2 linked regions of the Desulforamulus hydrothermalis Lam5 = DSM 18033 genome follow. The protein of the gene in region 1 interacts with the protein of each later gene in a pairwise test. Links are inferred from orthologs where the notes say so. Each region holds a gene or a part of one and is shown on either strand. Other genes may lie near its edges. The genes, in order: rplD and def.

Evidence for each region.
Region 2: the proteins of rplD (region 1) and def interact in binary tests that used the Escherichia coli proteins (3 or more experiments, as listed by UniProt). The link is inferred for Desulforamulus hydrothermalis Lam5 = DSM 18033 from one-to-one orthologs.

What each region holds. Positions count from the first base shown.
Region 1 is NZ_CAOS01000007.1:41,234-54,961, forward strand. What follows is about bases 3,582-6,543. They hold rplD (50S ribosomal protein L4), read left to right. Parts: upstream 3,582-4,733; coding sequence 4,734-5,354; downstream 5,355-6,543. Other genes in these bases: rpsJ (30S ribosomal protein S10), read left to right, coding at 3,680-3,988; rplC (50S ribosomal protein L3), read left to right, coding at 4,071-4,700; rplW (50S ribosomal protein L23), read left to right, coding at 5,354-5,641; rplB (50S ribosomal protein L2), read left to right, coding at 5,656-6,480. Outside these bases: rpsG (30S ribosomal protein S7), read left to right, coding at 1-189; fusA (elongation factor G), read left to right, coding at 202-2,280; tuf (elongation factor Tu), read left to right, coding at 2,326-3,528; rpsS (30S ribosomal protein S19), read left to right, coding at 6,551-6,829; rplV (50S ribosomal protein L22), read left to right, coding at 6,850-7,191; rpsC (30S ribosomal protein S3), read left to right, coding at 7,196-7,861; rplP (50S ribosomal protein L16), read left to right, coding at 7,865-8,299; rpmC (50S ribosomal protein L29), read left to right, coding at 8,289-8,486; rpsQ (30S ribosomal protein S17), read left to right, coding at 8,528-8,797; rplN (50S ribosomal protein L14), read left to right, coding at 8,837-9,205; rplX (50S ribosomal protein L24), read left to right, coding at 9,299-9,619; rplE (50S ribosomal protein L5), read left to right, coding at 9,647-10,192; DESHY_RS04880 (type Z 30S ribosomal protein S14), read left to right, coding at 10,216-10,401; rpsH (30S ribosomal protein S8), read left to right, coding at 10,423-10,821; rplF (50S ribosomal protein L6), read left to right, coding at 10,846-11,394; rplR (50S ribosomal protein L18), read left to right, coding at 11,413-11,781; and 4 more genes.
Region 2 is NZ_CAOS01000003.1:109,170-125,540, forward strand. Bases 13,478-16,322 are described here. They hold def (peptide deformylase), read right to left. Parts: upstream 15,206-16,322; coding sequence 14,750-15,205; downstream 13,478-14,749. Other genes in these bases: DESHY_RS01730 (DUF116 domain-containing protein), read right to left, coding at 13,478-13,777; fmt (methionyl-tRNA formyltransferase), read right to left, coding at 13,774-14,727; priA (replication restart helicase PriA), read right to left, coding at 15,284-16,322. Outside these bases: DESHY_RS01660 (ABC transporter substrate-binding protein), read right to left, coding at 1-519; DESHY_RS01670 (adenylate kinase), read right to left, coding at 886-1,527; DESHY_RS01675 (hypothetical protein), read left to right, coding at 1,695-1,931; DESHY_RS14790 (RCKP-type rubredoxin-like domain-containing protein), read right to left, coding at 2,165-2,278; rpe (ribulose-phosphate 3-epimerase), read right to left, coding at 2,335-3,009; rsgA (ribosome small subunit-dependent GTPase A), read right to left, coding at 3,014-3,892; pknB (Stk1 family PASTA domain-containing Ser/Thr kinase), read right to left, coding at 3,920-5,791; DESHY_RS01695 (peptidoglycan D,D-transpeptidase FtsI family protein), read right to left, coding at 5,805-7,235; DESHY_RS01700 (FtsW/RodA/SpoVE family cell cycle protein), read right to left, coding at 7,225-8,544; DESHY_RS01705 (Stp1/IreP family PP2C-type Ser/Thr phosphatase), read right to left, coding at 8,566-9,282; DESHY_RS01710 (FHA domain-containing protein), read right to left, coding at 9,260-9,751; DESHY_RS01715 (FhaA domain-containing protein), read right to left, coding at 9,753-10,541; dual-specificity RNA methyltransferase RlmN, read right to left, coding at 10,543-11,607; 16S rRNA (cytosine(967)-C(5))-methyltransferase RsmB, read right to left, coding at 11,610-12,971; more of DESHY_RS01730, read right to left, coding at 12,968-13,477; more of priA, read right to left, coding at 16,323-16,371. UniProt on the Escherichia coli protein: Removes the formyl group from the N-terminal Met of newly synthesized proteins. Requires at least a dipeptide for an efficient rate of reaction. N-terminal L-methionine is a prerequisite for activity but the enzyme has broad specificity at other positions.

The sequences.
Region 1 (13,728 bases):
CGTCGTCAAACCCTGGGTATTCGCTGGCTGGTAATGTTTACCCGCAAGCGTGCCGGCAAGTCGATGGCTGAGAAACTGGCTGCAGAAATTATGGATGCAGCAAATAACGTCGGAGCAACCGTTAAGAAGCGCGAAGATACACATAAAATGGCAGAAGCCAACAAAGCGTTTGCTCATTACAGGTGGTAAGGGAGGATCATTATGGCCCGACAGTTTCCTTTGGAAAGAACCCGCAACATTGGTATAATGGCCCATATTGATGCCGGAAAAACCACTACCACAGAGCGTATTTTGTTCTACACCGGGAAAGTTCATAAGATTGGTGAAGTACACGATGGCGCAGCCACCATGGACTGGATGGTACAGGAGCAGGAGAGGGGCATTACCATTACATCTGCTGCTACCACTGCCCAGTGGAAAAATCACCGTATCAACATTATAGACACACCCGGGCACGTGGATTTTACAGTTGAGGTAGAACGTTCGCTACGGGTGTTAGATGGTGCGGTGGCTGTGTTTTGTTCGGTCGGGGGGGTAGAACCCCAATCTGAAACTGTTTGGCGGCAGGCCGATAAATATGGCGTGCCCAGAATTGCTTACATCAACAAAATGGACCGCGTGGGCGCTGATTTCTTTAACGGCGTAAACATGATTAAAGACCGACTGGGTGCCAATCCGGTACCGATTCAATTGCCCATTGGCAGCGAAGATCAGTTCCGCGGCATTGTGGATTTGGTAACCAACAAAGCAATTATTTATGTCGATGATCTCGGCACCAAGAGCGAAGAAACCGAAATCCCGGCCGATATGGCGGAGCTGGTGGCTGAATACCGGGAAAAGCTGCTGGAAGCGGTGGCGGAGTTTGACGAAGAACTGATGGTGAAGTACCTGGAAGGCGAAGAGTTAAGTGAAGAAGAAATTAAACTGGCAATTCGCAAAGCCACCCTGGCGGTTAAAATTACCCCGGTACTGTGCGGTTCTTCGTTCAAAAACAAAGGTGTGCAGCCCTTATTGGACGCCATTGTGGATTACCTGCCGGCCCCCACTGATGTGCCGGCCATTCAAGGCATTAATCCCGATACCGGCGCTGCCGATCAACGGATTTCCAGCGACAGCGAGCCCTTTGCTGCGTTGGCCTTTAAGATCATGTCAGACCCCTATGTAGGCAAGTTGACCTACTTCCGGGTGTACTCAGGCGTATTAAACGCCGGGTCCTATGTGTACAACACCACAAAGGGTAAGAAAGAACGAATCGGCCGTATTCTCCAAATGCATGCCAACCACCGGGAAGAAATTCCTCAGGTGTTTGCCGGAGATATTGCCGCTGCTGTAGGACTGAAGGACACCACCACCGGTGACACACTCTGTGACGAAAAGCATCCCATTATTCTTGAATCCATGGAATTCCCTGATCCGGTTATTTCCGTGGCCATTGAACCAAAAACCAAAGCTGACCAGGACAAAATGGGTGTTGCCTTAACCAAACTGTCCGAAGAGGATCCTACCTTCAGGGTAAGCACCAATGAAGAAACCGGTCAGACAATCATCTCCGGCATGGGCGAGTTGCACCTGGAAATTATCGTGGATCGACTGATGCGCGAATTTAAGGTGCAGGCCAATGTGGGAAGGCCCCAAGTGGCTTATAAAGAAACCATTCGTAAAGCCGTTAAGGCAGAAGGTAAGTTTGTGCGTCAGTCCGGCGGTAAAGGCCAGTACGGTCATGTGTGGATCGAACTGGAGCCGATGGAGCCGGGTGGCCCGGGCTACGAGTTTGTTAATAAAATTGTCGGCGGCGTAGTACCCAAAGAGTACATTCCTGCCGTAGATGCCGGTATCAAAGAAGCTATGGAAAACGGTATTTTGGCCGGCTACCCCATGGTTGATATCCGGGCTACCATCTATGACGGGTCTTACCACGAGGTGGACTCCTCGGAAATGGCCTTTAAGATTGCCGGCTCGATGGCCTTTAAAAACGGAGCCGAAAAAGCTAACCCGGTATTGCTGGAACCCATCTTTAAAGTTGAAGTGGTGGTTCCGGAAGAGTACATGGGAGATGTTATCGGCGATTTGAACAGCCGCCGCGGCCGTATTGAAGAAATGGGTCAGCGGGGTAACGCACGGGTTGTCACCGCTTACGTCCCCCTGGCAGAAATGTTTGGCTATGCCACGGACCTGCGCTCCAAAACCCAGGGTCGTGGCACCTACACCATGCAGCACGACCACTATGAAGAAGTTCCCAAAAATATTGCCGAAGGCATTATCGCTAAGCGAAAAGGATAAGCAGAAAGATTCTTTCGCGTGTGAGCAAGGAGGAAAGTAATAACCATGGCTAAGGCTAAATTTGAACGTACCAAACCCCACGTAAACATTGGTACCATCGGTCACGTTGACCACGGCAAAACCACCCTTACCGCCGCCATTACCGTAGTTCTGTCTACCACCGGCGGCGCCCAAGTTAAGCGTTACGACGAAATTGACAACGCTCCCGAAGAGCGTGAACGCGGTATTACCATTAACACCGCCCACGTAGAATACGAAACCGGCAATCGTCACTATGCTCACGTTGACTGCCCGGGTCACGCTGACTATGTTAAAAACATGATTACCGGTGCGGCCCAGATGGACGGCGCCATCCTGGTTGTATCCGCCGCTGACGGTCCGATGCCGCAAACCCGTGAGCACATCCTGCTGTCCCGTCAGGTAGGCGTACCCTACATTGTGGTATTCCTGAACAAAGCTGACATGGTAGACGATCCCGAACTGCTTGAGCTGGTGGACATGGAAGTGCGCGAACTGCTGAACTCCTATGAATTCCCCGGCGACGACACTCCCATTATTGCCGGTTCCGGCCTGAAAGCCCTGGAGTGCGGCTGCGGCAAGCGTGAGTGCGAATGGTGCGGCAAGATCTGGGAGCTGATGGATGCAGTAGACTCCTACATTCCCACCCCTGAGCGGGATGTTGATAAGCCCTTCCTGATGCCGGTAGAAGACGTGTTCTCCATTACCGGCCGTGGTACTGTGGCTACCGGTCGTGTTGAGCGCGGCCAAGTAAAAGTACAGGATGAAGTGGAAATCGTCGGTCTTAACGACAAGCCCCGCAAGACCGTAGTAACCGGCGTAGAAATGTTCCGCAAGCTGTTAGACTTTGCGCAAGCCGGTGACAACATCGGTTGCCTGCTGCGCGGTGTTGACCGTAAAGAAATCGAGCGTGGCCAAGTGCTGGCAAAACCCGGCAGCATTAAGCCCCACACCAAGTACGAAGCAGAGGTATACGTCCTGACCAAAGAAGAGGGCGGCCGTCACACCCCCTTCTTTAACGGCTACCGTCCTCAGTTCTACTTCCGTACCACCGACGTAACCGGTGTGGTACAACTGCCGGAAGGCGTAGAAATGGTCATGCCCGGGGACAACATCAAGATGAAGGTGGACCTGATCACCCCCATCGCTATTGAGGAAGGCCTGCGCTTTGCTATCCGTGAAGGCGGCCGTACTGTAGGCGCCGGCGTAGTAACCGCCATCCGCGAGTAATTTTAGCCGGTCGTGGAACCGGCCCGGCGGGCGGCCAGTCCGCAGGAAACGCCGGGCTTCCGGTCGACTAGCGATGAAGTGGAAGGTTGCTCGCCTTGTGAGGTAATTTTCACGGAGCAGTCCGCAAATCGGACGAAGGGAGAAAGAAAGTATGAAAAGCCAAAAAATAAGAATCAGGCTGAAAGCCTTTGATCATCAAATGCTTGACCAGTCCGCCGGCAAAATTGTTGAAACGGCCAAGCGGACCGGTGCTCAGGTGGCAGGTCCGGTACCTCTGCCCACCGAAAGAAGTGTTTACACCATTTTGCGTTCCCCCCACGTAAATAAAGACTCCCGGGAACAGTTTGAAATGCGTGTGCACAAACGCTTAATCGATATCCTGGAGCCCACTCCCAAGACGGTTGACGCTCTGATGCGCCTGGATCTGCCTGCTGGCGTGGATATTGAAATAAAGCTGTAATCTGACCCCGAGAGTGTATGTTAGAAGCCCTGGGGGGACCCACGGGCTTCTAACCTCTGACTATAACAGGAGGTGTTTTGTCATGCCAAAAGGTATTCTTGGCAAAAAAGTGGGCATGACCCAAATTTTTAACGAAGCAGGTGTGGCCATCCCGGTAACTGTTGTAGAAGCCGGCCCCTGCCTGGTGGTACAGAAAAAAACTCCCGAGAATGACGGATATGCAGCCGTTCAGTTGGGCTTTGGCGAAAAACGCGAAAACCTGATCAACAAACCCATCAAGGGCCATCTGGCCAAGGCCGGCGTGCGTCCGGTGCGTTTTCTGCGGGAAATCAAGGTAGAAAACCTTGAAGAATATCAAGTAGGTCAAGAAATCAAAGCGGACATCTTTGCCGCCGGGGAAAAGGTGGACGTTGTAGGAACTTCCAAAGGACGCGGTTTTGCCGGCGGCATTAAACGCCATAACTTCCACCGCGGACCAATGGCCCATGGTTCAAAATATCACCGTCGGCCCGGTTCCTCCGCAGCCAAAGGCCCTGCCCGAACCTTTAAAGGCAGAAAGCTGCCCGGCCACTATGGTGTTGAACGGGTAACCGTACAAAACCTGGAAGTTGTTAAGGTGGATGCCGAACGCAACTTGCTGGCCATTAAAGGTGCAGTACCCGGCCCAAGGGGCGGCCTGTTACTGATTAAAAACAGCGTCAAGGCCAAGTAGCGGTGGCGCAGCGAAAGGAGGACTGTGAATCCAATGCCTAAAGTAGCTTTATATAACGTCAACGGCGAACAGGTGGGCGAAGTGGAGCTGAAGGACGAAGTGTTCGGCATCGAGCCCCACGAATCCGTCCTGCATGATGCCGTAACCATGCAGCTTGCCAACCAGCGTCAAGGTACCCATGATACCAAAACCAGAGCAGAGGTCAGCGGCGGCGGACGCAAGCCTTGGCGCCAAAAGGGCACCGGCCGTGCCAGAGTAGGTTCCATCAGATCTCCTCTTTGGCGTAAAGGCGGCACCATTTTCGGACCCCATCCGCGTGATTACTCTTTCTCCTTGCCCAAGAAAGTACGCCGGCTGGCTCTGAAATCCGCGCTTTCCAGCAAAGTTAAAAGCAATAACATTATTGTATTGGATGCCCTTACCATAGATGCTCCCAAAACCAAAGAAATGGTGCGCATCCTGAACAACCTGAACGCTAACAAGGCGCTGGTTGTAACAGCCGAGCGGGATGTTAATGTGGAAAAATCCGCTCGCAACATTGCCGGGGTAAAACCCTTAAAAGCTGAAGGCGTTAATGTTTATGACCTGTTAAAGTACACCAAACTGGTTATTACCAAGGACGCCGTGGCTAAGATCGAGGAGGTGCTGGCGTAATGAAAAATCCGCGCGACATCCTCATCAAGCCGGTGGTTACCGAAAAAAGTACCCGTTTATTAGCCGATAACAAATACACCTTTATTGTTGATTTGAAAGCTAATAAGACCGAAATTAAACAGGCTGTTGAGGATATCTTCAAGGTCAAGGTGGAAAAGGTTAACACCATGCGGGTGAAGGGCAAACTTAAGCGTGTGCGCCAATTCATCGGCAGAACACCTGAACGCAAAAAAGCCATTGTTACCTTGCGAGAAGGCGACAAGATCGAGATCTTTGAAGGACTGTAAGGAGGGAAGCCCAGGTGGCAGTAAAATCTTATAAACCTACCTCACCTGGCCGCCGGTTTGTTACCGTCCCCGACTTTAGCGAGATCACCAAGACCAAACCTGAAAAATCTCTGCTGGAGCCTCTTAAAAAGAACGGAGGACGCAACGCCCAGGGCCGCATTACCGTACGGCACCAGGGTGGTGGCCACAAGCGGATGTACCGCATTATTGATTTTAAGCGCAACAAAGACGGTATTCCGGCTAAAGTTGCAGCTATTGAATACGATCCTAACCGTTCCGCCCGCATTGCCCTGCTGCACTATGTGGACGGTGAAAAGCGCTATATTATTGCTCCCGTAGGCCTGGAAGTTGGCATGACCGTTGAATCGGGCCCCAATGCAGACATTAAAGTGGGTAACTGCCTGCCCCTGCGCAACATTCCGGTGGGCACCATGGTACACAACGTTGAACTGTACCCGGGGGCCGGCGGCCAACTGGTTCGCTCTGCCGGTGCTGCTGCCCAGTTAATGGCGAAAGAAGGCAAGTATGCTAACCTGCGCCTGCCTTCCGGCGAAATGCGGCTGGTGCTGCAGGAGTGCCGCGCCACTGTCGGCCAGGTTGGCAACCTGGAACACGAAAACATTACCATTGGTAAAGCCGGTCGGGCCCGTCACCTGGGTATCAGACCCACAGTACGCGGTAAAGTTATGAACCCGGTTGATCACCCCCACGGCGGTGGTGAAGGACGTAACCCCATCGGCCGTCAACCCTCTACTCCTTGGGGTAAACTGGCAATGGGCGTTAAGACCCGCGGTAAGAAAAAGAGCGATCGCCTGATAGTTAAACGCCGCAGTAAATAAAGGCATGGGGTCGTTGTACGCCCGGCCCCGTGAATTTGGAACATGAGCATGATCCGGAAGGAGGTTCATAATGGCTCGTTCTCTTAAAAAAGGACCGTTTATTGACGATCACCTGTTAAAAAAAATTGAGCAGATGAATGAGAAGGGTGAAAAAAAGGTTATCAAAACCTGGTCCCGCCGTTCCACCATCTTCCCGCAGATGATTGGCCATACCATTGCAGTATATGACGGCCGTAAGCATATTCCGGTATATATTACAGAAGATATGGTTGGACACAAACTGGGTGAATTTGCACCTACCCGTACCTACAGAGGACACGCCGGCGAGCGTTCCACTGGTGTTAAGTAACCATAAGAGGGGGCTAAACGATGGAAGCGAGAGCAGTCGCCAAATTTATCCGCGTATCCCCGCGTAAGGCCCGCATGGTAGTAGATTTGATTCGGGGCAAAAAGTTAAACGAGGCCTTGGCCATCCTGCGCTACACCCCGAACAAAGCTGCCGCTGCCGTTACCAAGGTAGTCAAGTCTGCTGCTGCTAACGCGGAACATAACTATGACATGGATAAAGATGAATTGGTCATTACCAAAATTTATGTAGACCAGGGTCCCAGCCTGAAGCGTATGATGCCCAGAGCCATGGGCCGTGCGGATATTATTAAAAGAAGAACCAGCCACATTACAGTTGTGGTTTCGGACAAAAAGGAGGGATAATTGCGTGGGTCAGAAGGTTAACCCAAAGGGTTTGCGGATTGGCATAATCAAAGACTGGGAAGGTAAATGGTTTGCTGATAAGCGCAATTACTCCAATTTGCTGATTGAAGACGTTAAGATTCGTCAGTTTATCAAAGGCAAGCTTTACCAGGCCGGTATTTCTAAAACACAAATTGAGCGGGCGGCTAACCGGGTTAAGATTTCTATTCATACCGCTAAACCGGGCATTGTAATTGGTCGTGGCGGTGCTGAAGTGGAAGCTCTTAGAAAAGAGCTGGAAAAAATGACCGGCAAGCAAGTTCATGTTAACATTGTAGAAATTAAAAATCCGGAAGTTGATGCCCAACTGGTGGCTGAAAACATTGCTGCACAACTGGAGAAACGGGTGGCATTCCGCCGGGCCATGAAGCAAACCGTTCAAAGATCCCTCAGAATGGGCGCCAAGGGCATTAAAATTGCCTGCAGCGGTCGCTTGGCCGGCGCCGAAATTGCGCGTACCGAATGGTACAGCGAGGGAAAAGTACCCCTGCATACCCTGCGTGCAGATATAGACTATGGGTTTGCCGAAGCCAATACAACCTACGGTAAAATTGGCGTTAAAGTATGGATTTACAAAGGAGAAGTTTTACCGGAAGCGAAGAAAACCGCAGCCGGTCAAGGAGGCGAGTAACCGATGCTTATTCCGAAAAGGGTTAAGTACCGCAAGCAGCACCGTCCCCGTGGCAACGGCGGTGTTACTAAAGGCGGTAGAGAAGTAAGCTTCGGCGAATACGGGATCCAGGCCCTGGAAGCAGGTTGGATTACTAACCGTCAAATCGAAGCTGCTCGTATTGCCATGACCCGTTATATCAAACGTGGTGGTAAAGTATGGATTCGCATTTTCCCGGATAAGCCCATCACCCAAAAACCGGCTGAAACCCGCATGGGTTCCGGTAAGGGTGCTCCGGAGCACTGGGTGGCTATAGTTAAGCCGGGCCGGATTATGTTTGAGGTTGCCGGGGTTCCCGAAGCAACTGCCCGTGAAGCCATGCGCTTGGCTATGCACAAGCTGCCTGTTAAATGCAAGTTCGTAAAACGTGGGGAAGTAGGTGAAGCCAATGAAAGCTAAGGAAATCAGAGATCTTACTGATGCCGAATTGGCTAAGAAGATAGATGACTCCAAAGACGAGCTCTTCAAGTTAAGATTTCAATTGGCAACCGGACAATTGGATAACCCCATGAAGATTAAAGAATGCAAGCGGAAAATTGCTCGTTTAAAAACTGTACAAACCGAGAGAAAACTTGGCATTCGCTAAGCCGGTAACCGGTAATTGTCATCGACCAGGAAGGAGGTACGATGGTGGAGCAAGGGCGTAATATGCGTAAGGTTCGCCAGGGCAGAGTGGTAAGCGATAAAATGGAAAAAACTGTTGTGGTAGCAGTTGAGGATCGTGTGCGCCACCCGCTGTACAACCGCACCATTCGTAAAACAAAGAAATTTAAAGCCCATGATGAAGAAAACAGCTGCCGCATTGGCGATATTGTTCGTATCATGGAAACCCGCCCGCTGTCCAAGGATAAGCGCTGGCGTGTTGTTGAAATCCTGGAACGGGCAGAACAACTGTAAGGTTTTGGCCGATACCGGGTACGAAGGGAGGTTTATGCCGTGATTCAAGTGCAAACCATTTTAAAAGCTGCAGATAACACCGGGGCTCGCAAGTTAATGTGCATCCGTGTGCTGGGCGGATCCCTGCGTCGTTATGCCAGCGTTGGCGATATTATCATAGCTTCCGTTAAAGAAGCTACACCCGGCGGCGTTGTTAAAAAAGGTGATGTGGTTAAGTGCGTAGTTGTCCGCACCAACAAAGAAGTACGCCGGCCGGACGGCTCATACATCAAGTTTGATGAAAACGCAGCCGTTATTATTAAAGACGATAAAACCCCCAGGGGTACACGTATTTTTGGACCTGTGGCCCGGGAACTGCGTGAAAAAGACTTTATGAAAATCGTTTCCCTGGCACCTGAAGTTATCTAGTGGCTTAAAGCAAGAGGTAAGAGTGGTAGGAGAGAAAATCGATCCAACCTCTGTCTTCCACCTCTCACCTCAAACAGGAGGTGTATGAACGACATGCCGAAAGTTCACGTTCGCAAGGGCGATACTGTACTTGTCATCACCGGTAAAGATGCCGGCAAGAAGGGTAAAGTAGTATCCGTTGAACCGGCTAAAAGCCGCGTGATTGTCGAAGGCATTAACATTGTCAAGCGTCACATGAAGGCCACTCCCCAGATGCCCCAGGGCGGCATTGTGGAAAAAGAGGCCCCCATCCATAGCTCCAACGTTATGCTGTATTGCTCTAAATGCAACAAACCCACCAGAATTAAGAAAAAGATTCTGGATAACGGCAACAAAGAGCGGGTTTGCAAGCATTGCGGGGAAAGTCTCAGCTAACAAGGGCGCCGGAAAGGAGGAGAACACGTGGCAAGGCTGAAGGAAAAATATCAAAAGGAAGTTGTACCTGCTTTAATGCAGAAATTTGGCTACAAGAATATTATGCAGGTACCTAAAATAGAAAAAGTTGTTGTTAACATTGGTCTGGGTGAAGCTATTCAAAACAGCAAAGCCGTTGACGCAGCCGTCGGCGACTTGATGGCTATTACCGGCCAGCGCCCCATCACCACCAAAGCCAAAAAGTCCATCGCTGCCTTTAAACTCCGTGCAGGCATGACCATTGGCGCTAAAGTTACCCTGCGTGGTGAACGGATGTATGAATTTGTTGATAAGCTGTTCAACATTGCCTTACCCCGGGTAAGAGATTTCCGCGGCGTTACCGACAAATCTTTTGACGGTCGCGGCAACTACACCCTGGGCCTTAAGGAACAGCTTATTTTCCCGGAAATTGAATATGATAAAATTGACAAAGTGCGTGGTATGGATATTACATTCGTAACCACTGCCAAAACCGACGAAGAAGCCAGAGAGCTGCTGAGACTGATGGGCATGCCCTTTGTTAAAGCTAGCTAACTTCCGGTAAAGGAGGGTGTTCGATGGCCAAAAAATCCATGATCGAAAAATCAAAAAGACCACCGAAATTCGCAGTGCGTGCCCATAATCGTTGCAAACTGTGTGGTCGCCCCCATGCCTATATGAGAAAATTTGGCATTTGCCGTATTTGCTTCCGTGAACTTTCCTACCGTGGAGAGATTCCTGGAGTTAAGAAAGCCAGCTGGTAATCAGGAAGGAGGTTGCATCACATGGTCATGACTGATCCCATTGCGGATTTCCTCACCAGAATTCGCAATGCTAATACTGTTTACCATGATAAAGTAGAAGCCCCGGCCTCCAACGTTAAAAAGGCTATTGCGGAAATTTTAAAGCAAGAGGGCTATATTAAAGACTACGAAACTATTGATGATGGTAAACAAGGTGTCATCAGAATTTATCTGAAATATGGCAGCAACAAGCAGCGCGTCATCAGCGGCTTGAAAAGAATTTCCAAGCCCGGTCTGCGGGTATATGCGAAAAAAGATCAAATTCCCAAAGTATTGGGCGGCCTGGGTATTGCAATTGTTTCTACATCAAAAGGAATCATGACCGACAAACAAGCGCGTCAAGCCGGTCTGGGCGGCGAGGTTGTTTGCTACGTCTGGTAGCGTTCGTAACAGGAGGTGTGATTGATGTCCAGGATTGGTAAAAAACCCATTCCGGTGCCCCAGGGTGTAGACGTTCAGATTGACGGCAATGTAGTCAGAGTTAAAGGCCCCATAGGTCAACTGGAGCGGGAATTCCACCGGGATATGATTATTAAGCTGGAAGAAGGCAACCTGGTGGTAGAACGCCCCAGTGATGCGAAGAATCACCGGTCTCTGCATGGTTTAACCCGCACCCTGTTAAGCAATATGGTAGAAGGCGTAACCAAAGGTTTTCAGCGCAATCTGGAACTGGTTGGTGTCGGCTACCGTGCTGCCAAGCAAGGGAATAAGCTGGTGTTAACCATTGGTTATTCTCACCCGGTGGAAATTGAACCCCCGGCAGGAATTGAAATTGAAGTTCCGGCTCCTACCAAGATTTCTGTTAAAGGGGCCGATAAACAAGCAGTGGGCCAACTGGCAGCCAATATTCGTGCTGTGCGTGAGCCCGAACCTTATAAAGGCAAGGGGATTAAATACGAAGGCGAAGTTATCCGCCGTAAGGCAGGTAAAGCCGGCGGTAAAGGTAAGAAATAGGGAAGGAGTTGAACTCGGTTGCTTACCAAAATTGACCGTAAAGCGATACGTGCAAAACGTCGTCGCAGAGTACGGAATAAAATTGTGGGCACAGCGGCAAGACCTCGTCTTAATGTGTTCCGCAGCTTGAACAATATTTATGCCCAACTCATCAATGATGAAACTGGCGTGACAGTGATTGCTGCTTCAACCCTATCGCCGGAATTAAAAGGTCAGCTGAAAAGCGGCGGCAATATTGAGGCTGCCAAAGCTGTCGGAAACTTAATCGGTAAAAAGGCCCTGGAGAAAGGCATTAAGCAGGTTGTATTTGACCGGGCCGGCTATATTTATCACGGCCGGGTCAAAGCTCTGGCAGAAGGTGCCAGAGAAGCAGGGCTGGACTTCTAGTCTTAAGACAAAGGAGGGAAGCAACGACTCATGGCAAGAATTGACGCCAGCAAGTTGGAACTAACCGAGAAGGTTGTGTATATAAACCGTGTAGCCAAAGTTGTAAAGGGCGGCCGGCGCTTTAGCTTTTCCGCCCTGGTAGTGGTCGGCGACGGCAACGGCCATGTGGGAGCCGGCTTAGGGAAGGCGGCAGAAGTTCCCGAAGCCATCCGCAAGGGTGTTGAAGATGCCAAGAAAAATCTGATTAAAGTGCCCTTACATGGCACAACCATTACGCACGAAGTAGTGGGCCATTTTGGCGCCGGCAAAGTTTTAATGAAGCCTGCCGCCAAAGGTACCGGAGTTATTGCCGGCGGCCCTGTGCGGGCAATTTTGGAACTGGCCGGGATTCGGGATATTTTAACCAAATCCCTGGGCTCCAACAATGCCAACAACATGGTTAACGCTACTATGGACGGTCTTAAAAAACTTAAGACCCCTGAAGAAGTAGCCCGCTTACGTGGCAAAACAGTGGAAGAATTGTTAGGTTAGGGGGACGGACAATGGCCAAGCTGAAAATCACACTGGTACGCAGTCTTATCGGCAGGCCGGAGGCACAGCGGAAAATTGTCCGCGCCCTTGGCTTGGGTAAGACCAATAGTGTAGTGGAAAAAAGTGATTCTCCCGCCATCAGGGGAATGATCAATAAAGTTGCTCACCTGGTTAAGGTTGAGGAAGCCTAAAGGAGGTGTACCGGTTGAATCTCCACGAATTAAGACCAGCCCCCGGAGCGAGAAGAAAAGCAACCCGCAAGGGCCAGGGTATCGGTTCCGGTTTAGGTAAAACCGCCGGCAGAGGACATAAAGGTCAAAAGGCAAGATCCGGCGGCGGTGTACGCCCTGGTTTTGAAGGCGGTCAAATGCCTTTGCAGCGCCGGTTCCCTAAACGGGGCTTCACCAATATCTTTAAAAAGAAAATCACTGCCATTAATGTGGATGCCCTCAATGTGTTTGAATCCGGCACAGAGGTAACCCCTGAGAAATTACTGGAAGCAGGTGTGATCAAGAAAATCGGCGACGGTGTAAAAATTCTGGGTGACGGCAACCTGGAAAAAGCTTTAACCGTGAAGGTGCACGCCTTTAGCCAAACGGCTGCTGAAAAGATAGCAGCTGCCGGCGGAAAAGCCGAGGTGATCTAAGGTTGTTAGATAACCTGAAAACCGCTTTTAAACTGGACGAACTGCGCAGCAAGCTGCTGTTTACCTTAGCCATGCTGTTCTTGTTCCGGGTGGGCGCCCACATCCCGGTGCCCGGCATTAACCCGGCTGCTTTTGCAGATCTGCTGACCAAGGGACAATTGCTGGGTTTCTTTGATGTCATTTCCGGGGGTGCCTTTAAAAATGCCAGTATTTTTGCCATGAGCATTACCCCCTACATTAACGCCTCTATTATTATGCAGCTGTTAACGGTGGTAATACCGCACCTGGAAAGGTTGGCCAAGGAAGGCGAGGAAGGACGCAAGAAAATCACCCAGTACACCCGCTATTTTACGGCCGTACTGGCCTTTATCCAGGCCATCGGTATGTCGGTGGCGCTTAAAGGGGCACTGGTTAATCCCACCGTATTAAACTACCTGCTGGTGGCTATCACATTTACAGCAGGGACGGTATTACTGATGTGGATTGGCGAGCAGATTACCGAAAAAGGCATTGGCAACGGTATTTCCCTGTTGATTTTTGCAGGTATTGTATCCCGTATTCCGGCAGCCCTTGTGAGCATCGGCCAGTATCTGCAGGCCGGCACAATTAACATCCTGAGCGTTCTGGTTCTGGTTGTTATCGGCGCCCTGGTGATTGCTGCGGTTGTGGCTGTGCAGGAAGGCCAGCGCCGTATCCCTGTACAATACGCCAAGCGTGTTGTGGGGCGTCGGGTTTACGGCGGTCAAACTTCTCACCTGCCCTTAAAAGTG
Region 2 (16,371 bases), on another replicon or contig:
GTTGGCCATTACGGTGCCCTGGAAGGGGTCAATAAAACATGCACGGAACACGTATTCGCGCACCTGTTTGCTATTGGGGTCCACAGTTACATCCGGGTTGGTGGCTGAGGTGGTTAAGACGGGGATTTTATTGTCGGCCGCCACCTGGATAAAGCCAAGGGTATCACCTGAGGTGGTAGCGCCAAGAATGGCTGCCACTTTATCCTGAGTGATTAAACGGGTGGCTACGTTGGCAGCTTCGGTGGCATCGGATTTGTTATCCAACTTAACAAACTTGATCTTTTTATTCAGCACTCCGCCGGCGGCGTTTACTTCATCGAAGTATAACTCGGCTCCGTTAGCCGCAGCTGTGCCAAAGGTAGCTACGTTACCGCTTAACTCAAAGTTACCGCCAATGACGATTTCATTGGCAGACGCAGCTTTTTGCTCTTGTTGAGCGCCACCGCTGCCGCAGCCAGCTGCTAAAACTGCCAGCATCACCATTACTGCCAAGAGGGCAGCAAAACGAACCTTTTTCATACTAATTAATCCCCCTCTGATTCTTTGCTCGGTGCACACTTGCTTTACCGCGTTAGACCTGTCAGTAGTTTAATCACCTCCCGATGCGACAAAATATTAGATTTGATTAAAAATTTCTACGAAAAAATATTCCACGACAGCGGTTGAATTCCTCCAGGCAGTATTTTAAAAAATAAGATTTTTTAAGAAAAATATTGTGTGCAGCATACTGACATAATTTGGCCGTTCTGTTCGCTTTGTTGGGTGCTAAACAGTATAAAAAATTAACCGCCCAACGGTTAGGGCGGGCAAACAAAACAACCCTGCCACCGAGAAAATCGGCTGACCAGGGTTGTTTGGCCGGAAAGTTCTGTTTTTATATTACACTTATTTTACAGCGGCCAGAATATCTGCTAAAACTTTGCTGATTTCTTGATCGCCGTTAATGTTTTTCAAAATTCCCTTTGCAGCATAATAGTCAATCAGGGGTTTGGTTTTTTCAATATAGGCATTTAAACGGGTGCCCACGGATTCTTCGTTATCGTCCGAGCGCTGGTACAGCTCACCGCCGCAGGTGTTGCATTTGCCTTCTTCTTTGGGAGGATTAAAAAGAACGTGATAGGAAGCGCCACAGCCTTTGCAAACCCGACGGCCAGTTAAGCGGGCCATTAATTTTTCCAGGGGTACTTCAATATTAATTACGCCGTCTAACTTAATGCCCATGTCCTGCAGGGTAGCATCCAGGGCGGCCGCCTGCTCAACAGTGCGAGGGAAGCCGTCCAACAGGAAACCTTGTTGGCAATCCGGCTGGGACAAGCGATCTTTAACCATACCAATTACTACTTCGTCAGGTACCAAGGCACCTTTATCCATGTATTCCTTGGCTTTTTTGCCCATTTCGGTACCTTCCTTAATTGCTGCCCGGAACATGTCGCCGGTGGAAATGTGGGTAATGTTTAATTCCTTAACCAATACTTCTGCCTGGGTGCCTTTGCCGGCGCCGGGGGGGCCCATGATTAATAAATTCACAACTATCCCTCCTGAATTAATTAATAAGCTCGTGCCTAATGATATTGTATATTATATCACAAACCGGTCAATATGAATTAGCAAGAAAAAACAAAAAATGTTTCCATTGGAAAGCGCCACACTTAAGTTTATAATAAAGAAAAATATGATGAAAGGAATGTAAAACCATGACTGTCAATGTTGACAAGTTTGTTCAGGAGCACCAGGAGGAAATTATCGCCCTGGTTAACAACAGTTTAAACCGGGCCGGTGATATAGTGGCCAAAAAGGTGCAATCAGGTGAACTGGGTGCCACTCTGCAAGATGTTTTGCCGGTCATGCTGTATGAGATATTACTCACAAATACCGTGGCAACCCTGCGGCTGGTGGCAGACATGCTGAATAACAGCACCGGACTAAACTAAAAGTTTTATCATTATCCTGACGGCATTAAGCAGTTAAACCCGGGGGCGTATCTGACAGCCGGTCATACTGCTGACGTAAACAGTTTTTAACCTGCCGGTGATGGCAGTATATTTTGTAACGGTGCAAAATAAAAAACATCCCGTTTCACTATAAGAGTGGACGGGATGCTTGTTTTTGGTGTTATATTGCTGTAGAAGTCGGGTGGCAGAACCGGAAACGACTTTGGGAAAAGCTACTTGGTTTCTTCTTTGGCAAAATCTTCTTTGGTAGCCCCGCAGGCACATTTCTGGGGACGGCAGCGGCCTTCTTTGGTGGCACCGCATTTTTGACATTTCCATACAGCCATTTATCTCAGCCTCCTTTTACTATAGAGTTTTTTGGGATCCGGTCATAAGCCGGCCGCTAACAGATAGCTGCTGTGGCTTGTTCGGCTGCCCGGCGGATATCATGTACCGCTTGCGCAGGATCAGGCGCCCCGAAAACGGCCGAACCGGCCACCAATACCCGGGCGCCCGCCCGGGCTACCAGAGGAGCTGTCTCGGCATTGATGCCGCCGTCCACTTCAATTTCAGCGGTCAATCCGTTTTGCTTGATTAAGCGGGAAAGTTCATCGATTTTAGGCAGTACCTGGGGAATAAATTTTTGCCCGCCAAAGCCGGGATTAACCGTCATTAATAAAACCAGATCCAGCAAAGGTAAGATGTATTGTATAACATTTAAAGGCGTATGGGGATTTAATGCAACCCCGACTTTCGCCCCGGTTTCCTTAATTTGCGTGACACAACGGTGCAGATGGGTGCAGGCTTCGGCATGAATACAGATTAAATCGGCCCCCGCTTGTACAAAGTCGTCAATATATCGTTCGGGTTGTTCAATCATCAAGTGAACATCAAAGAACATTTTGCTGTGCGGCCGCAGTGCTTTGACAAGCAATGGTCCCAAGGTAATGTTCGGAACAAAATGACCGTCCATCACATCAATATGAAGGTACTCGGCACCGGCTTGTTCAACCTTTTGCACAGATTGGGCAAGATGAGCAAAATCTGCTGATAAAATTGACGGTGCGATTTTAAGCATATTATTAGTATCTCCTCTCCTGCTGCAAAACTTCCTCTAAAAACATTAGGTAATGTTGGTACCGGGTCTGATTGATCAATCCCTGCGCTACGGCTGTTTTAACGGCACAATGGGGTTCGTGGCAATGCAGGCAGCCTTTAAATTTGCACTCTGCCGCACAGGCAGCAAATTCCGGAAAACAATATCCCAGCTCTTCCCTTTCCATGTCAGGCAAATCCAAACTGGAAAAACCCGGAGTATCCGCTACAAAACCACCGTTCGTAAGTGGCAACAATTCAACGTGACGGGTGGTATGTTTACCTCTTCTCAACTTATAGCTGATCTCGCCGGTTTTTAACTGCAAACCCGGCTGCACGGCATTTAGCAGGCTGGACTTTCCTACTCCGGAAGGGCCTGCCAGTACGGAAGTTTTGCCCGCCAGCAATTGACGCAGGTCATCAATACCTTCATTGTTTTGGGTGCTGGTAATAACCGTCGGATAACCTATTTTGCGGTACAACCTGAGCCACTCGTGATCACGTCGGCCGCTCAACAGGTCTGCTTTATTTAAGCATACCACCGGAGCCACACCGGCATGCTCGGCTAAAACCAAAAACCGGTCCAGCAGAGCCAAGTTTGGCTCCGGGTCCTGGACGGCAAAAACAATCACCGCCTGGTCTATATTGGCCACCGGGGGGCGAAAAAGTTCTGTTTTGCGAGGCAGCACTTCATCGATGCGTCCGGTGTTACCTCTCACGGGTGTTACCCTGACACGGTCTCCCACCAAAGCAGCGGCACCTTTTGCCAAACGAAATTTGCCCCGCAAGGTACACTGCCAAATTTCCGCGCCCTTTTGGACATAATAAAATCCACCGTAGGCCCTAATTAAAACCCCTTCAAACACGCAATTACCCTCTCCTTGACCAGGACATCAGATTTCCTTCTCATCCACCAAATTTCCGTCTATATACACCCTTACTTTGGCCTTGCCATAAACCCGTATACTCCTTGAGATCTGATCTCCCGGCTGCTGGGTACTGATGTAAGGGTAGTATTTGCCCCTGACGTCTTCGGTTTCTATCTTAACTTCGTGGGTTTGTCCGTCGTCCGGCACAGTAATGCGTACGGTTACCTCCCGGGCGGTTGGTCCGGGGCCTTTGCTCAGAATTAGATTAACCTTAGTGCCCTCTGCCACCTCTTCTCCGGCGCCGGGCTGATGAGCAATAATTTGGCCGCTTAAATAATCTAAACTTTCCGCCTGGCTGATTACATCGCCCAGTTCCAGCCCTGCTTTATTTAATTCCGTGCGGGCGGCTTCCTGGGTCAAACCCACCAGATTGGGTACCTTTTGCACCGCCGGTTGCGGGCCCTTGCTGATAAACAATTTGATGCGACTGCCTCGCGGCGCTTGAGTATTGCCTGCAGGTTCCTGGGCAGCAATTTTATCAGCCGGTATATCATTGCTGAATACAGGTTGCGGTGTATCTACCTGGAATCCTTCGTTCTCCAGCAGTAACCGGGCTTCATCAAAATACCGGCCGGTGACGTCCGGTACTTTTACCAGATCCGGTCCTTTACTAACCACCAGCAGGATGGTGCGGGTTACTTTAATCTTATCATGGGCTTTCGGATCCTGGAGGATTACTACTCCTTTCTCTGCGTTTGCGTCAAACCGCTCGTTAACAGTTATATTATTAAATCCTCTCTCTTTAAGAATCCTCTCGGCATCCTCCCGTTTAATCCCCACCACCGGCGGCACTTCCGCCTCGGCCACATTGAGGTAACTGTTCAAGGCAAACAGCAGGCCGCCTGTTAACAGCACAACCAGCAACCCCAACACCCCCCAGGCGGCAGGTTTTAATCCTTTACGTTTGTTCCGGGTATGGGTAAGTGCCGCAGATCTGGCTTTGGCTTCTTCTTTAATTAGGTTGGGGCCGGGCAATACCCTGGTGTGCTCGTCTTCTTGGTCATAAAGCGCCATGTTTCTGGTTTCTTCGCTGATGGAAACCAAATCCTCAGCCAAGGCCCGGGCACTTTTGTGCCGTCGCTCGGGCAATTTATCCATCGCCCGCAGCACCACCAGTTCCAGGTCTTCCGGTACGCCCGGGTTAATTTCCCGCAGGGATAAGGGCTGTTCTTGAATATGCTTTAAAGCTACGCCAATTGCACCGTCCCCCTGGTAAGGCACCTGGCCGGTGAGCATTTCATACAGTACCACGCCCAGGGCATAAATATCGGATTTCGGACCGGCCGGTTCCCCCCTGGCTTGCTCCGGGGAAATATAGTGCACTGAACCGACAATGGTATCGGTATGAGTCAGGGTGGAAGCGCTGGCTTGGGCAATGCCAAAATCTGTCAGTTTGGCCCGGCCGCTTTTAGTTATTAAAATATTATGGGGTTTTACATCCCTGTGAATTATATTGTTTTCATGGGCGTGTTCCAGGGCCTCGGCAATTTGCCGTCCCAGTTGGATAACCCTGGCAGGGGACAAGGGGCCTGCCCGGCGGATTAATTCTTTCAGGCTTTCCCCGTCCACATATTCCATCACCAGATAATGACTGCCGTTTTCCTGTCCGACATCATATATACTGACAATATTGGGGTGGGACAAACTGGCCACCGCCTGGGCTTCCCGTCGGAAGCGCCGTACAAAGTCCTGGTCGCTGGCATACTCCGGCCTGAGAACTTTAACGGTAACCAAACGGTTAAGGAAGGTATCTTTTCCTTTCCAAACCAGCGCCATACCCCCGCCGCCCAATTGTTCCAATATTTCATAACGGTTACCCAGAAGTTTGCCTATCATCACTGTCTCACTCCTATAAGTTCTCGCTTCTCAAATACGCTGCCATTACTTCTCTGGCGATGGGAGCCGCCACACGACTGCCGGAACCGGACTTTTCCACAATTACAGCCACTACTACTCTGGGTTGATTGGCAGGCGCAAAGCCGACAAACCAGGCATGGGGCAAACTGTGAGGCTGCCGGACGGTTTTGGTCTCGGCGGTGCCTGTTTTCCCAGCTACCTCCACCCCCGGGATAGCCGCCGGGGAAGCGGTACCCCATTTAACGGCAGCTATCATCCCTTGCTTAATTATCTCAGTCACCGTTGGATCGGCGGCAGTCTGCCAGACACTGCTTGCGGTAACCCGCAGCACTTGACCGTCCGCCCTGCGAACTTCTTTTACCAGGTAAGGCTTCATAATTACACCGTGGTTGGCAATGGCTGCTCCCGCCAGCGCCATATGCAACGGGCTGATTAAGGTATCCCCCTGACCAAAGGAGGTTTCCGCCAGCTGGCTCCGGCTGCGTCGCTCAGGGACAGCCAGAGTACCGGGACGTACCGGTATCCCTAAATCGGGATCTTGATTAAGACCAAATCTCTTAAAAGTATCGCTGAGTCCCTGCCAACCCATTTTTACTCCTGCCGTGGCAAAGTAGGTGTTGCAAGAAACAGCCATTGCTTTAATAAAATCTACCGTGCCGTGAGCCCGGTTGTCGGCTATCCGGTTGCCGTCTACCGTCACATAGCCGGGACAATCAACGGTTGAGGACGCTTGAGCAGTTGCCCGGGCCAAGATGCCTGCCCCGGTAATGATTTTAAAGGCCGACCCGGGGGGATAGGCCCCTTGGGTCGCGCGGTTAAGCAGGGGGGCGTTTTCCTCATCAAGGTTTAAGCCCTGCCACACACCGGGCCGGTCAATGGCATTGCTGTCAAAGGCCGGTGAACTGACCATGGCCAGTACTGCACCGGTTTGCGGATCCAGTGCCACCACCGCCCCCCGCCTGCCCTTTAAGGCCTGCCAGGCTGTTCTTTGCAAAGCAGCGTCCAGGGTCAGCACCAGATCATGCCCCCGGGGGCGGCGGTTTAATACTTTATCCAACAGGTTATTCAAAGTGTCTGCCTCGGTAAGGCCCAATAATTCCTTACTGTAGGAAGCCTCCAAACCGGCGGCGCCATATCTCTCAGAAACATAACCCACCACGTGGGCAAAGGGAGAAATATGGTTTTCTGTTAAATAAATCCTTTTTCCCCGCTCCCCTAACCATTTTGTTTCCGCCAGTACAACACCCTGCCGATCATAGACGGTGCCTCTGATTATACCGGCTTCTCTGGCTGCCAAACGGCGGTTTTGCGGGTGTACAGCCAGCTCCTGACCTTGCTGCAAAACCAGGTAGCTTAAATATAAAATCAGCAAAATAAAGTTACACAGCAAAAAGTAACCCAGATTTCTAATATTATGCTGCATGGTTACGGTTTACCTCGTGGGAAATATTAAGGAGCAAGCCCAGCAACACAAAGTTGGCCACCAGGGAACTGCCGCCGTAACTGATAAAGGGCAGCGTTACCCCGGTCATGGGCAGCAGCTTAATCACTCCTGCAATAATAATAAAGGTTTGCAGCCCCATGAGGGCCGTTAAGCCAACGGCTGTCAAGGCAGCAAAATCATGGCGGGCCGCCAGGGCAATCAGCAGGCCGCGGTAAATAAAGCACATATAAAGCAGCAGTACTGCACAGCCGCCCAGCAGCCCCAATTCCTCCACAATGGCGGAGAAAATAAAATCTGTATGTACGGCAGGAATTAATTCAGGCAATCCTTGCCCCAGGCCGCTGCCGGCAATCCCGCCCGATCCCAGTGCAAACAATGATTGAATAATTTGATACCCTTTCCCCTCCAGAAAAGGCCAGGGATTTAACCATATTTCCACCCTTGATCTCACATGGTCAAAAATATGATAAGCTGCGGTTCCTCCCAGGAAAAATAAAGCTAATCCTATGCCCACATAAAACATGCGGGCGGTAGCAACATATACCATAGCCAGAAAGGTGCAAAAATAAATCAGTGCAGTTCCCAGATCCTTTTGGAAGACCAGTATTAGCAGGGAAATCCCCCACATCACCACCAGGGGACCATACTCGCGGACGCCCGGTATGCTGATGCCAAAAATTTGTTGCTGGCCCGCCGATAAAATTCTCCTGTTTTCTGCTAGAAAACCCGCCAAAAACAAAACCAATAATATTTTAACAAATTCTGAGGGCTGAATTTGTAATATGCCAAGATTTAACCAGCTGCGGGCACCATACTGTTCCTGGCCGAAAAAGATAGGCAGTACCAACAGCAGTACACCGACAGCAGCATAAATATACTTGTAATCAGCCAACCAGTCCGGTTTCCTGAACATGGTGGTCAGGATGACCAGCACCAGTAAACCAATTAATAACCAGGCAAACTGCCTCTCGGCATACTGGGGACGCAAACGAAACAGAAAGATTAAACCCAGGGCAGTTAAGCCGGCTGTAATAGGCAATAAATAAGGATCACAGCAAAATCCGGCCAGCCGCCAATACACACTGATCAGCCAAAAACCAACCATAGTACCGACACTTAGCAAGATAACAAACCACCAGAAGGGTAACTGTTTACCGCCGGCCAGTGACAACTGATAAACCTGCCGCAGCTCCGGGTCCCCTAAATAAAGGGTAACCAGCCCTACAGCCAGATAAGCGGCAATGTAATACAACAAGGTTCGTTCTTCTTTACGCAGGTTGGCTGTCAAATGGCTGTACACCTCCGAAGGTTACTCCATTTCGACCAGAATCATAGTAATATTATCATGCCCTCCCCGTGCCAGGGCAGTATCCAATAAAAGCTTAACCGCAAGGTCTAAATCTTTTTGAGCCAGAATGGTTGATTTTATTTCTTCGGGCCGCATGTGGTTAACCAGGCCGTCAGTGCATAATAATATTTTGTCTCCGGGCTGCAGCCGACGGTTGTAAAAATCAAAGGTAACGGCCGGCGCAGTTCCCATGGCCCGTGTTAAAACATTACGCTGGGGATGACAGAGGGCCTGTTCTTCGGTAATACCGCCATGGCGGAGCATTTCCCCGACCAGGGAATGGTCGTCCGTAAGCTGGATAATGTCATCATCCCTTACCAGGTAAGCCCGTGAGTCGCCAATATGGGCAATAAACAGTTGGTATTCCTGAAAGAGGCCGGCGGTAACGGTTGTGCCCATGCCGCGGTATGCCTCAAATTCACTGGACAGCCGAAAAATCCTTTGATTAGCTTCCTGTAAAATACGCTGGATAGAGGCTTGGATATCTTTCGTTGTCTTTAATGCTTGTCGCAAATTTTCCGCCAGGTAATTAAGGGCCGTGCTGCTGGCAATTTCTCCTGCCTTGTGCCCTCCCATGCCATCAGCCACAGCAAACAGGCCAATATCCGGGCAGGCGCACAGACTGTCTTCATTGCCGGCTCTCACCCGTCCGACATCAGTAATTTGACTCCATTTCATACGCCCACCTCACAAATCGAAAAATAACTTCACCAATTCTAATACGGTCTCCGTTGGCCAGTACAGTAGGTTTTGTCAGCGGCATTTCATTAAGATAAGTGCTGTTTAAACTGCCTAAATCTTCTAACCAATACTGACCCTGTTGATAAAAAATACGGGCATGTTCATGGGAAGCATGCGGACCGCTGAAAATAATATGATTACCCGCTCCCCGCCCCAGCCTGGTTACGTCGCCCAGGGGATAGGTGTCACCGGGCCGGATTTCTTGATCAGCGGAGGTCACCACCTGTAAAACCGCACCGTCGCCCCCGCAAACCGCCGGACAGGAAGGCACGCGTTCCACCGGCTGCCGGTTTTCCCGGGCATTCTCCCGCAGACGGTCGAACATGCTGACAGTTAAGCGAAAAATAAATAAATATAGTAAAATTAAAAAGATGGTTCTTAAGACGGTTATGGCCAGTGACAGCACTTTAAATCTCCTTAAAAATAAGAACTGTATTACCCACCGTAATGACGTCGCCGGTAGTTAATTCTGTTTTATCTACAGGCAAACCGTTCACATAGGTTCCGTTGGTACTGTTGAGATCGGTCAGCCAAAAACGGCCGCCTGTTTTTTCTATTTGGGCATGCCTTCTGGACACGCTGCTGTCTGCCAGAACAATGTCGCAGGTATCACGGCGGCCAATGCTGGTGCGGTAATCGGTCAAGGGAAATTCTTTGCCGGCATCCTTTCCTTCCTCAACCACTAAAACCGCCGAATATTTTGGCTTGACATCAAATAAAGGAGCAGTGTCCGATAAAGGCCTGTAATCTATAGTATCCTGATTATCCGTCGGCAGAGTTGCAGGGGGGGTACCGGCATGGTCTGCCACCTGTCCTGTATCCGGCACACCAAATTTACTTTCTATCACAATATCCCCTGCTGCCACCTTTTCCCCCTCGGCAAAAGTAATACGAGGCCGTCCAACCAGGGTAAACTTTTTTTCCGACGCTTTTTGTACCAGGTAGTCTGCCAGTTCTTCCGACAACAGGGCAGCCATAGGGAAGATCGCTTGATAATCCGCTGTATGCAGTTTTACGGTATATTCATTGGGTACGTAGACATGGGAAACACTAACCCGCCGTTTATCCCGCATCGCCCGGGCCAACTTTTTGGCTATGTCCGTGGGCTGTACCCGGGCATCAGCACTGAACTTATCTTTAAAAAAACCTTCAATGTACTTTTCCAAACTGCTTTCCAGCCCCGCGAACAGTCGCACGTCAGTCACCTCCCGGCTTTTGCTTTTCATACCGGCGTCTTAATTGGCCGCAGGCGGCATCAATATCACCGCCCATTTCCCTTCGGACGGTAACATGCAAGCCTCCTCGGCTTAAAATAGCACGAAACCTTTCGGTTTGGGCCGGCGAAGACCGCTGAAAGCCCCGTTCCTGCACCGGGTTGGCTGGAATTAAGTTAATATGACACAGCAACCCTTTTACCAGAGAGATCAGTTGCCTTGCATGTTCTTCCCGGTCATTGACGCCGGCCAGCAAAGCATATTCAAAAGTAATCCGCCGTCCGGTCAGGTTTACATAATCATGGCAGGCCTCAATTAACTGCGCTAATTTATAGCGGCGGTTAATCGGTACCAGTTGATCCCGTAAAGCGTCATTGGGTGCGTGCAGTGAAACCGCCAGCGTGAGCGGCAGTTTTTTTCGAGCCAGTTCCCGCATACGGGGTACCAAACCGCAGGTAGAGAGCGTGATATGGCGGAAACCGATATTAAGGCCGTATGGGGCATTGATATTGGCTAAAAATTTTAATACATTGTCGTAATTATCTAAAGGTTCTCCGGTGCCCATGATGACTATGTGGCTGACCCTCAGCCCGCTGTCCTGCTGAATGCCCAATACCTGATCATATATTTCGGCCGGGCTCAGGTTGCGCACCAAGCCGCCCAGGGTTGAGGCACAAAACAAACAACCCATGCGGCAACCTACTTGAGTGGAAACGCAGACAGCATTGCCGTAACTATGTTTCATTAAAACACTTTCCACCGCATGCCCGTCCGTCAGGGTAAACAGATATTTTACGGTGTCGCCGTCGGCTGATTGCCGGCGAACTGCCATTTGAGGGGAACTTAGCCAGGCCAGCTCAGCCAGCTTGCTTCTTAATTCTTTGGACAGGTTGGTCATTTCGCTAAAACCGGTTATCCCTTTAGCAAAAATCCAACGGCAGATTTGCTCCGCCCGGAAAGGCTTTTCGCCTAATTGGCTGAGAAGTTGCTGCAGCTCGGTCAGGTTTAAATCCTTTAAATTAACTTTGGAGTTGCTATTTCTACACATTTTTACTCAAATCCTTTTTTTCTCAAGCGAGCCAGGAAAAACCCGTCCATGCCGTGGACATGCGGCAGTAATTGCAAATATCCCCTGGCAGCGGTTGCTTCCCGGTCTAAACCCGGCGGCAGGAACTGTCTTAGGTCACCCAGGCTGAACTCCGGATGGTTCGCTAAAAAGTCCTCCACGACCCCCAGGTTTTCTTCATGGGAGATGGTGCAAGTGCTGTAAACCAGCACCCCGCCGGGGCGCAAGCATTTGCTCGCAGATGTCAAAATCTCCTTCTGCAGCTTAACTATACCCGGCAGCTGGCAGGGGTCTTTGCGCCAGCGGGCGTCCGGTCGTCTCCTTAATACGCCCAGACCGGAACAAGGGGCATCCACCAACACATAATCAGCCCAGCCTTGATATTCCTGATGGATGTCCCGGGCATCCGCCACTTTGGTTTGAATGGAGTTAATACCCAGGCGCCGGCAATTGTCATTTATTAAATCCAGTTTATGGGCGTATAAATCAAAAGCTAAAATCTGACCCGAATCACCCATTAACTGAGCCAGGTGGGTTGTCTTGCCGCCCGGTGCTGCCGCCACATCAATTACCCGGGCTCCCGAAGCCGGATTTAAGACATGCGCCACCAACATGGAACTTTCATCCTGCACCTGAAATAAGCCTTCCCGGAATGTTGTCAGCGATCGGTAAGATAAAAAACCGCTTAAATTTAATCCTTCCGGAGCGTAGGCAGTAACAGTTGCCTTAACCCCTTCATCCTGCAGGCGCGCCTGCAGTTCCTGCCGCGAAATTTTTAAAGTATTGGTGCGCACCGTATTGGGAGCCGGACTGTTGTTGGCCTGACACAGGGCAATGGTGGCTGAAAAACCAAACTCTTTTAACCACCGTTCCACCAGCCAGGTGGGATGAGAATATTTAAGAGCTATAAAATCTACCGGGTCTTGCTCGGGATCAGGAAAATCCAAATTATCCCGTTGTCTTACCACATTGCGCAACACCCCGTTAACAAAATTGGCTGCACCGGCATGGCCGTATTTTTTAGCCAGGTTGACAGATTCGTTACAGGCTGCAGAATCGGGTATCCTGGGCATAAACATAATTTGATAAGTCCCCATGCGCAGAATGTTGCGAATCCAAACGGTTTGCGAAGCCAAGGGCTGCTTTAAAAAATGGGCCAGTATCCAGTCAATGGTATTTAAATGTCGCAATACCCCATAAACTAATTCTGTGGCAAAAGCCCGGTCCAATTTGCCGGGCTGATATTGTTCAAGCACCTTATTGAGAGCAAGGTTAGCGTAAGCACCTTCTTCTTCCACTGCTTTGCCAACCAGCAGAGCCAGCTCCCGGGCGGTGATATTTTTCAATTTTTCATCCCTTCCTCATACCTGTCAGTGGTGCAGCCCAAAAAGAATTCAACAGCCCGGCTGACGCCGGCAATATTAACCGAAGTATTAAAACAGGGTCCATAGGGGCGATCATTTAACACGCCCAGCACCGGTATTGGGCTGCAGTCCTGAATACCGCTGGCCAGGTCCCTTTCACAGGCAACCGCCACAATGGCCCTGGGCCGGTACTCTTTAACAAATTTACGGGCCAGGGTGCCACCGGTGGCTACCCCTACTCGGATACCGTATTTATCACGCAGCATCAGCAGATCAGCCACTTTACATTTGCCGCACCGCCGACAGTTATTGATATCGTGGGTCACCTTGTGGGGACAATGGCTCTCTTGCAGGCAGTGGGGCGCCAGCAAAAGAATTTGCTCCGGGCGCAAAGCCTGCTGATTGGTGCGTACCAGCTCATTATTAACTTCAATAAAAGAATTTTTTATTTTATCTGTATCTATTTTAAAAAGACGCCCCAGCCCGATGGCAAAGGGAAACAGCGCTGACATGGCAACGCGCATCAAAGGCTGCAGCGGTCTGATGGTTTGCGCCAGCCAGATGGTTAGAACTATGCCGCCGATGCCGAAACCTACCGCTAAAATGGCCAGAATAACCAAACCAACCACCGCGATTAAAATTACCTGATGCAGCAATGTCGTAGGGTGATAAAGCAGGTACCAGACGGTTCCCGCCAGCAACCCTACCACCAGCAGGCTGGCCACCAGCAACCCTAAGAACAGTCTTTTGCGAACCTGTGGCGCCTGCATTTGACCGGGAGTAATCATGACCGGAACATTCCTCCCCCACCCAAAACCGTACCGGGAGCAATAGGTTTTCCCCGCAGGAAATCTTCAGCCGCCATTTTTTTACTGCCCTGCAATTGCAATTCAGAGATTAATAGGTGTCCACGACCGGTTTGTACTAGTATGCCTGAAGAACCGGCTTCTAAAACAGTACCCGGCTGCGCGGCGACAGTTTCTGACGAAATCTCCCGCGTCCGCCAAATCTTTAATATTTTGTCTTCCCAGGTGGTATAGGTGCCCGGCCAGGGATTCATGCCCCTGACCTGGTTATGGATGTCTCTGGCCGGCCTATCCCAGTGTATCAGTTCATGTTCTTTTTGCAGCATGGGGGCATAGGTGGCTTGGCTGTGATCCTGGGGTGTCCTGGGCGCCAAACCTTGTTCCAGTAAATCAATGGTTTTTACCAACAGTTCGGCCCCAACCAGGGCCAATTGATCATGCAGCATCCCCACTGTATCATCCGGTCCGATAATCACTTTTTGCTTTAAAATCATATCGCCGGTGTCCATGCCTTGATCCATAAACATGGTGGTAACACCGGTTTCCGTTTCCCCGTTAATGACAGCCCAATGGATAGGAGCAGCACCCCGGTAACGGGGCAACAAAGAAGCATGCAGGTTAATGCAGCCCCGGGGGGGCAGCGCAAGGACGGCCGGCGGCAGAATTTTGCCGTAAGCCACCACCACCAGACAGTCCGGCCGGAGTTCTTGCAAGTTTTGTACAAACTCCTGGGTTCGGATGCTGTCCGGCTGCAGTACCGGCAAATGATTGGCCAGTGCCAGCTGTTTTACCGGCGGCGGTTGCAATTGCTTACCCCTGCCCTTAGGTTTGTCCGGCTGCGTCACCACAGCCACCACCTGCTTGCCGGCAGCCAGCAAAGCCCGCAGGGAGTATGCAGCAAAATCCGGTGTACCCATAAAAACAATGCGCATAAAACTGTCTCCTCTGGCTGATTTATTCTGCTTTACGCAGGTTGCTGGCTTTGTCTACAAAAATAATGCCCTCCAGGTGATCAATTTCATGTTGCAAGGCACGGGCCATAAAGCCTTTTGCTTGGTAAACCACCTCTTTGCCTTGGCGGTTTAATCCCTTGACAATTAATTTATCCGCCCTGGCCACCTCACCAATCATACCCGGTACCGAAAGGCAACCTTCCGTATCCACCGCCTGGCCGGATGCTTCCACTATTTCCGGGTTGATTAACTCTACCAACCCCTCACCTACGTCCACCACGATAACACGCTTAGAAACTCCTATTTGGGGTGCGGCCAAACCGACTCCTTTGGCTGCGTACATGGTGTCGGCCATGTTGTCCAGTAGTTTTAAAATATGGGGCGTTACTTCTTTAACCGGCTTCGCCTTTTCCCGCAGCACCGGATCACCGATTTCTACAATTTGATAAACAGCCATTATCTGGTCCTCCTGTTCTTAAGCAAACCTTTTTATTATGAAGTATCTTTGGGAGCCCTTTTTAATTCCGCCGGCAGGCTATAAGTTAAGCGGGTCTACATCGATGCTCACGGCTACTTGCTTATATCGGGTGCCGGCTTGTTCCAATACGGCAGCTGCCAAGCGGCGAATATCCCGGCTGGCCATGCCTTTAAGAATCAGCTGCCAGCGGTAACGGTTCTTAATGCGGGGAATGCCCGCCGGGGCAGGGCCCAGTATTTCCCAGTCCCGGACCGCCAAATTTCTGCCTGCCTCAGCTAAACGTTCCTGCCAGTATTGGGCAGCTGCCATAACATCACCTTCATTAAGGCCGGTAAACAGTATCTTGATTAAATAGCTGAAGGGCGGGTATCGCAGCGAGCGGCGCACCGCCATTTCTTTGTGGTAAAATCCCAGGTAGTCATGGTTTTGTGCCGTAATAATGCTGAAATGTCCGGGATCATAGGTTTGAATAATTACTTCGCCCGGTTTGCTGCCCCGGCCGGCCCGGCCGGCCACCTGGGTAAGTAATTGAAAAGTTCTCTCGGCAGCACGGAAATCCGGCATATGCAGGGTAATATCCGCACTGATCACACCAACTAAGGTTACCTGGTGAATATCCAGCCCTTTGGCTATCATCTGGGTACCGATCAACACCTGGGCGTCCCCGTGTGCAAACTCATGCAGCAACTGCCGGTGGGATCCCTTACGGGCGGTAGTATCAGCATCCATACGCAAGACCCGGCAGTCTGGGAAAAGTCGTTTCACTTCTTCTTCCACCCGCTGGGTACCCACGCCGAAACTCCGTATGGTTTGCCCGCCGCAGCAAGGGCAAATACCGGGCGCCCGGGCAGCATGACCGCAATAATGGCATTTTAGCCAGCCGTCACTGTGCAACGTGTAAGAAATCTCACAGCGGGGACATTTCATAACCCCGCCGCACTGCCGGCAGATCACCACTGTGGCCAGTCCCCGGCGGTTAAGAAATAAGATGCTTTTTTCTCCCTTGGCCAATCGCCCGGCCAGGGCGTTTTGTAAAGCAACGCTAAAAATGCTTGTGTTGCCTGCGGCCAGTTCCTTGCGCAGATCAATTATATGTACTTTGGGCAGTTCCCTTTGATCCACACGTTTGGTCATGGTAATTAAGC